One region of the Nonomuraea sp. NPDC049269 genome, then DNA from elsewhere that is predicted to be linked to it. Evidence: riboswitches for the same ligand, from Rfam matches in the RefSeq annotation. Region 1 holds a riboswitch; the other holds the start of a gene.
What was found. A riboswitch is a leader RNA that binds a small molecule or an ion and turns the genes downstream of it on or off. The one in region 1 is predicted to bind cobalamin.
Positions count from the first base shown of each region.

Region 1 (3,199 bases):
AGTTGATGGTGATGGCCGCGGCGACGGGACTGGCCGCCGGCCTGTCGCGCTCCGCGCCACCCGCCATCGGCGGCCACAACGACCTGCTGGGCTACGACCTGGCGCCCTACTCGATCGGCGCGCTGATCACCGAGATCCGGCTCAACCCGCTGGTCCTGCTCGCCCTGGCGCTTCCGGCCGCCGGTTATCTGGCCGGGGTGCGCAGGCTGGCCCGTACCGGCGACCCGTGGCCGGTGGGCCGTACGCTCGCCTGGTTCGCCGGGCTGGCGGTGCTGGCGGCGGTGCTCGTGGGCGGCGTGAGCGGCTACGCGCGGGCGATGCCGTCGGCGCACGCCCTGCAGTACACGGTGCTCAACGTCATCGGGCCGCTGCTGCTGGCCTTCGGGGCGCCGCTGACCCTGACCGCGCGGGCCATCACCCCCGGATCGCAGTACGGCGACCTCGCCTCGGCGCTCCTGCGCAGCCGCCTGGCCGCGCGGCTCACTCATCCGATCGCCGCCCTGGCCCTTTACGTGCTGCCGGTCGTCGTCCTGTACGGCACCGGCTGGCTGGCCTGGTCGACCGCCAACCAGGCGGTCCACCTGCTCACCCAGGTGCTGTTCTTCGGCACCGGGCTGCTGTCCTGCTGGCTGCTGGCCGGGGTCGATCCCCTGCCGCGGCCGATCACGCGGCGGGATCGCGCGTGGGTGCTCGCGGCTGTCGTCGCGGTACAGGTGGTGGTCGGCCTGTTCCTGCTGGCCGGGCCGGTGCTGGGCCAGGAGTGGTTCTCGCAGGTGGCTCCGCGCGGCGTGGCGAGTGTGGCGGCCGACCAGGGGCTGGCCGGCCTGGTGTACCTGGTCCTGCCTGTGCCGGCTCTCGCCGCGCTGGCCGTACGGCTGACCCGGTCGCGGAAGACCGCACTCAAGCTTGTCGCCCGCGTGGACGTGCCGGTGTGAGCTCTGTGAGCTGCGCGTTCATGGTGTGCGTGTTGACGCGAACGGGATGAAGGGATACGTTCCGGTAGATTTCACGATTGGCCAAGGGAAATCCGGTGAGAAGCCGGTGCGGACGCGCCACTGTATCCGGGACGTAGATCCCGGGAGCCAGGTCGCTTGGCCACCGTGACCTCGTTTGTTGGGACGCGTCATCCCTGAGGAGGCACTATGAGTGGCCTGACCACTCCCACGTCCGTTCCCTTCCCCCGCCTGCGCCCATGGCTGCTGGCCGTACCCCTGCTCCTGTTGGTGGCCTATCTGGTCCTGATGGACAACGGAGCGATCTCACAGACCGGCAACTACCTCCACGAACTCATGCACGACGGGCGGCACCTGCTCGGCGTGCCGTGCCACTAGGGGTCGGCGTGGTGCGCACCCTGCTGGTCAGGGGGCTGCTTCTGGGCCTGCTGGCCGGGCTGATCGCCGGTGGTTTCGCGTTCGCCTTCGGCGAGCCGAGTGTGGACAGCGCGATCGCCCTGGAGGAAGCCGCCCAGCCGCCCGCGGCCGAGGCGGCCGGTCACAATCATGGAGAGGAGGCGGTGGTCAGCAGACCCGGCCAGAAAGCCGGGCTGTTCCTGGCCACCGGGTTGTACGGGCTGGCCGTGGGCGGAGTGTTCGCCCTGGTGTTCGCGGGGTTGCGGGGGCGGGTCGGCCCTCGCTCCGAGGGCGGGCTCGCGCTGGCCGCCGCGGCCACCGCTTTCGTGGCCATCATTCTCCTTCCATTCCTGAAATATCCCGCCAACCCACCAGCGGTCGGCGATCCGGAGACGATCAACAGCCGCACCCTGCTCTACGTGATCATGATCGGGGTCGGGCTGGCCTCGACCGCGATCGCGGTGGCGAGTGGGCGGCGGACGCAGGGCGGGCCGTGGGCACGCTGGCTCGTCACGGTGGTGACGTTCCTGGTGCCGGTGATCGCCGCCTGGGCGCTGCTGCCCGCGGTCAACGAGGTGCCCGCGAACTTCCCCGCGACCTTGCTGTGGGAGTTCAGGCTCGCGTCGCTGGGTACGCAACTGGTCTTCTGGACCGCGTTCGGCGTGCTCTTCGGCTGGGCCTGCGATCGAGCGGCCCGCCGCCCGGCCGCGGTTCCCGTCGCGGTGCCCACACCGAGCTGAGAGAGGTGCTGTTCGTACGGCAGGCCGGCACACCGGGAACGCGGTCGGCCTGCTTCCCCATGGACGAGAACGCCGACCCGTCGAGCCTAGCCAGAGCCGCCGCCCTGGCCAGGGCCAGATCCTGGACGGGTCTCGCGCTGGTGGCCCCGGCCAGGGCCGCCGATCAGACCGCCGCCGCCATGGGACTGCGGCCGTCGGTGGTCCAGGCTCTCGCGGAGGCCGATCACGGCAGTTGGCGCGGCCTGCCGTACGCGAAGGTCGCGGAGGCCGAGCCGGACGCCCTGGCGAGCTGGCTCGCCGACCCGCACGCCACGCCCCACGGCGGGGAGAGCCTGGCCGCGCTGGCGGCCCGCGTCGCGGCCTGGCTCGACGCGGAACGCCGGTCCCCCGCCATCGTGATCTGCGACGTGGGAGTGATCAGGGCCGCCCTTGGCCACGCGCTCGGGCTGAACCCCCTGGTCACCACCCGCTTCGACCTGGCGCCGTTGTCCACCACCGAACTGTCCAGCACACGCGGCGGCTGGCGCGTCGCGCATGTCAACCGGAAGGCCACCCTTTGATCGTCACCTACCCGTTCAGCGCCGTCGTCGGGCTCGCGGACCTGAAGCTGGCGCTGGTGCTCAACGCCGTCTCGCCGCGCGTGGGCGGCGTGCTCGTACGCGGCGAGAAGGGCACCGCCAAGTCCACCATCGTCCGCGCGCTGGCCGCCCAGCTCCCGCCCGTGGACGTCGTGGCGGGCTGCCGCTTCGCCTGCGATCCCGCCGCACCGGGCGACGAGTGCCCCGACGGGCCGCACGAGCCGGGCGAGCAGTGGCTACGCCGCCCCGCCTCGCTGGTGGAGCTGCCCGTCGGCGCCTCCGAGGACCGCCTGGCCGGCTCGCTCGACGTGGAGCGGGCGCTGACCGAGGGCGTGAAGGCGTTCGAGCCCGGCCTGCTGGCCGCCGCGCACCGCGGCGTGCTCTACGTGGACGAGGTGAACCTGCTCCACGACCATCTGGTGGACCTGCTGCTGGACGCGGCCGCCCTCGGGATCTGCTACGTCGAACGCGAGTCGGTGTCGGTACGGCACGCGGCCCGCTTCCTCCTGGTCGGCACCATGAACCCGGAGGA
Region 1 covers NZ_JBICSO010000007.1:229,661-232,859, forward strand. Annotated here, with positions in the region: gene ACGFNP_RS36640 (cytochrome c oxidase assembly protein) at 1-935, shown strand, start outside; adenosylcobalamin (AdoCbl) riboswitch at 994-1,142, shown strand; gene ACGFNP_RS36645 (CbtB domain-containing protein) at 1,143-1,331, shown strand; gene ACGFNP_RS36650 (CbtA family protein) at 1,340-2,089, shown strand; gene ACGFNP_RS36655 (histidine phosphatase family protein) at 2,095-2,649, shown strand; gene ACGFNP_RS36660 (magnesium chelatase subunit D family protein) at 2,646-3,199, shown strand, end outside.

Region 2 (3,199 bases), on a different contig from region 1:
TCGGCGGGGGCGATGACGGTGCGCGCGATCAGGTCGGCGAGCACGAGGAAGGCGGCGCCGCCGATCAGCGACAGCGGCAGCACGATCCGGTACGAGCCGCCCGCCAGCCGCCTGACCACATGCGGGATGACAATGCCGACGAACCCGATGAGACCGCTCACCGCCACGGCCGCCGCGGTGGCCAGGGACGCGGCCAGCAGGACCGCCAGCCGGACCCGACCGGCCCGCACGCCCAGGCTGGTGGCCTCCTCGTCCCCCACCGAGAGCACGTCGAGCATCCGCCCGTGCGCGAGCAGCAGCACCGAAGAGACGACGGCGTACGGCAGCACCAGCCAGAACTGGTCCCACCCGCCGCCCACGTCGCCCAGGATCCAGGAGTAGATGCGCTGCAACTCCTCGACCTTGAACTGCTGGATGAACGTCTGGATCGCGGTGAGGAACGAGGTGACGGCCACCCCGGCGAGCACCAGCGTGGCGGTGCCGCCCGCGCGGCCGGCGGTGTTCCCGAGCACGTACGCCAGGAACACCCCGCCCACGGCCCCCACGAAGGCGGCCACCGGGATGCCGACCACGGGGGTCGGCACGAGCACGATGACCACGGTGGTGGTCAGCCCGGCTCCGGCGGCGGCGCCGAGCAGGTACGGGTCGGCCAGCGGGTTGCGGAACACCCCCTGGTAGCCGGCCCCCGCGATGGCCAGCAGCCCGCCGACCACGGCCGCCACCAGCACTCTGGGCAGCCGCAGCTCGAACAGCAGCCCCTGTTCCACGGGCGCCAGCCCCGAGTCCACGTGCACGTACGGCAGCCAGTCGACCGCCTGGAGCACCACCTGCCACGGCGAGATGTCGGCGGCCCCGCCGAGCAGCCCGGCCACCATGGAGACGGCGAGCACGCCCAGCGCACCCACCGTCCACATCAGGCTGGACCTCACTAGCGGGTGGCCGCCTTGGCGACCGCGTCACTGATGGACTGGGCCAGGTCGACGACCCGCGGGCCCCAGCGCGAGGCGAGGTCGTCGTCGAGCTGGATCACCTGGTCGCTCTTGATGGCCGACAGTCCCTTCCAGCCGGGCCGCTTGGCCAGCGTGTCCCTGCTCTGCTGGCAGCACTTCACGTCCGCCAGGAAGATCAGGTCGGGGTCGGCCTGGGCGACGAACTCCGCCGACAGCTTGGGATAACCGCCCGCCGGGTCCGGCGCCTTGTCGGCGATGTTGGTGAGGCCGAACATGCCGTAGATCTGCCCGATGAACGTGCTCGACGTCGCAGCGTAGGGGGTCTGGTCGAGTTCGTGGTAGTAGGTGAGTTTTTTGCCCTTGGGGGCGTTCGCCGCGAGCTTGTCCAGGGCCGTCTTCATGCCTGTCACGACTTGTCCGGCCTTGTCGGTGTTGCCAGTGGCGGCGCCGAGGTCGGTGATCTCGTCGTACGCCTCGTCGAGCTTGGTGGCGGCCGGTTCCAGGAGGACCGGCACGTTCAGCTTGCCCAGCTCGGCGACCACCTTGTCGATGTCGTTGGAGACGACGACCAGGTCGGGCTTCTGGGCGACGATGGCCTCGACGTTCGGCTTGAAGCCGGACAGGTCGGTCTTGGGGACGCCGGCCGGGTAGTTGGACTGGTCGTCCACCGCGATGACCTGGGGGCCCGCGCCGATGGCGAAGAGCGTCTCGGTGTGGCTGGCGGAGAGCGAGACGATCCGCTCCGGCTTCTTGGCGATGGTGACCTTGCCGTTGGCCGCCTCGACCGTTACGGGGTAGGCGGTGGAGCCGGTCGAGCCGGTTGAGCTCGCGGGTGACGGGGTGGTGGTAGTGCTGTTCTGGCCGCATCCGGTCAGAACGAGCGTTCCCAGCAGCGCGCCCGCGAAGGCCGTGCGTACGGGCCTCACGAGAAGTCCTTTCACACTGTCGGAACCGAGAGACCCGCTGAGAGCGACGGATCACCCTTTTCCACGAGGGTTGATGACGTCAGCGCGGAGGCAGGCGACCTGGCTATGACAGTTGCGGGACAGCGCCGGACTCGCACCGGACTTCGCTGCAACTCTGCGCGTCGGACAGACGCTATCAATGCTCCGGATGGAAGCTAAGTCAAGGGGTGGCCAACTGGGTCTCCGCCTCGGCGATGATCCGCTGCAGCCGGAGCCCGTGGGCCGCGTCCAGCGGGTGTCCGCCGCCCTGGCGTACGGTCCGCGCGAACTCCTCGGCGATGGTCGCGAACGGATCGTCGTCGCCGGGCAGCAGCACCGCGTTGCCCGTTCTGCCGTACACCGCGATGCTCGATGGCGGCAGGTCGCCGGCGGCGGCCATGCTCAGCGACGCCTCGCTGACCGCGCCGCCCTCGTGGTCGAGCAGCAGGCCGGTCCAGCCGAGCGGGTTCCCGTGCGCGCGTACGCCGGTCACCGGGCCGAGCGCGGCGTCGAGCAGGTCGATCACGTGCGGCCCGACGTCCAGGAGCGCGCCGCGCTGGAGCCGCCACGGGGTGCCGAAGGGGTGGCCGCCCAGCAGGACGTTGGAGATGTTCGCGGCGTGGCCGCCGAACGCCTCGATGCCGGCGCAGCGCGCCAGGAACTCTCTGACCTGCGTGGTGTAGCGCATGGTGAGGACGAGCTGCGAGGCCACCCCGGCCTCGCGCACGGCGTCCGCGAGGCGCCGCGCGTTCTCCAGTGAGTCGGCGAGCGGCTTCTCCAGCAGCAGCGCCTTCCCGGCCCGCGCGGCGCGCACCCCCAACTCGGCCTGTACGCCCGGCGGCACGCAGAACGCCACGGCCTCGCACGCGTCGAACAGCTCCTCGATCCGCTCGAACACCGGCGCCCCCAGCCCGGCGGCGGCCTCCGGACGGCGCGCCCATACCCCGGCGAAACGGAGATACGGACTCTTGACCAGCATCGGCGCGTGCGCGCGCTCCGCCCACGGCCCCGCTCCGATCAAACCGACCGACACCGGCTCCATACATCCCCCTTTGATCCGCTTGAAGAACCCTAGAGTCATTCAGCGGCGTCGCGCCATTGGCGCAGGGCATGCTCGGGGCGGTGGGCGAGGGTGCCGGAGTCGATGACGATGGTCTGTCCCGTGATGCACCGCGACTCGCCCGAGGTGAGGAAGGCGACGAGGTCGGCCACGTCCTCCGGGGTGCAGGCCCAGGGCAGCAGGCGCTCGGCCGCCTTGTCGGCCAGCCGGTCCCGGCCGAGGGCCTGCGCGGCCACGTCGGTCAG
Region 2 covers NZ_JBICSO010000013.1:322,427-325,625, forward strand. Annotated here, with positions in the region: gene ACGFNP_RS55520 (iron ABC transporter permease) at 1-914, opposite strand, end outside; gene ACGFNP_RS55525 (ABC transporter substrate-binding protein) at 929-1,876, opposite strand; cobalamin riboswitch at 1,948-2,068, opposite strand; gene ACGFNP_RS55530 (Gfo/Idh/MocA family oxidoreductase) at 2,076-2,936, opposite strand; gene ACGFNP_RS55535 (SDR family NAD(P)-dependent oxidoreductase) at 2,972-3,199, opposite strand, start outside.
Region 2: it holds a riboswitch for cobalamin, as region 1 does, so the genes downstream of both, ACGFNP_RS55525 (ABC transporter substrate-binding protein) here and ACGFNP_RS36645 (CbtB domain-containing protein) in region 1, are expected to answer to the same signal.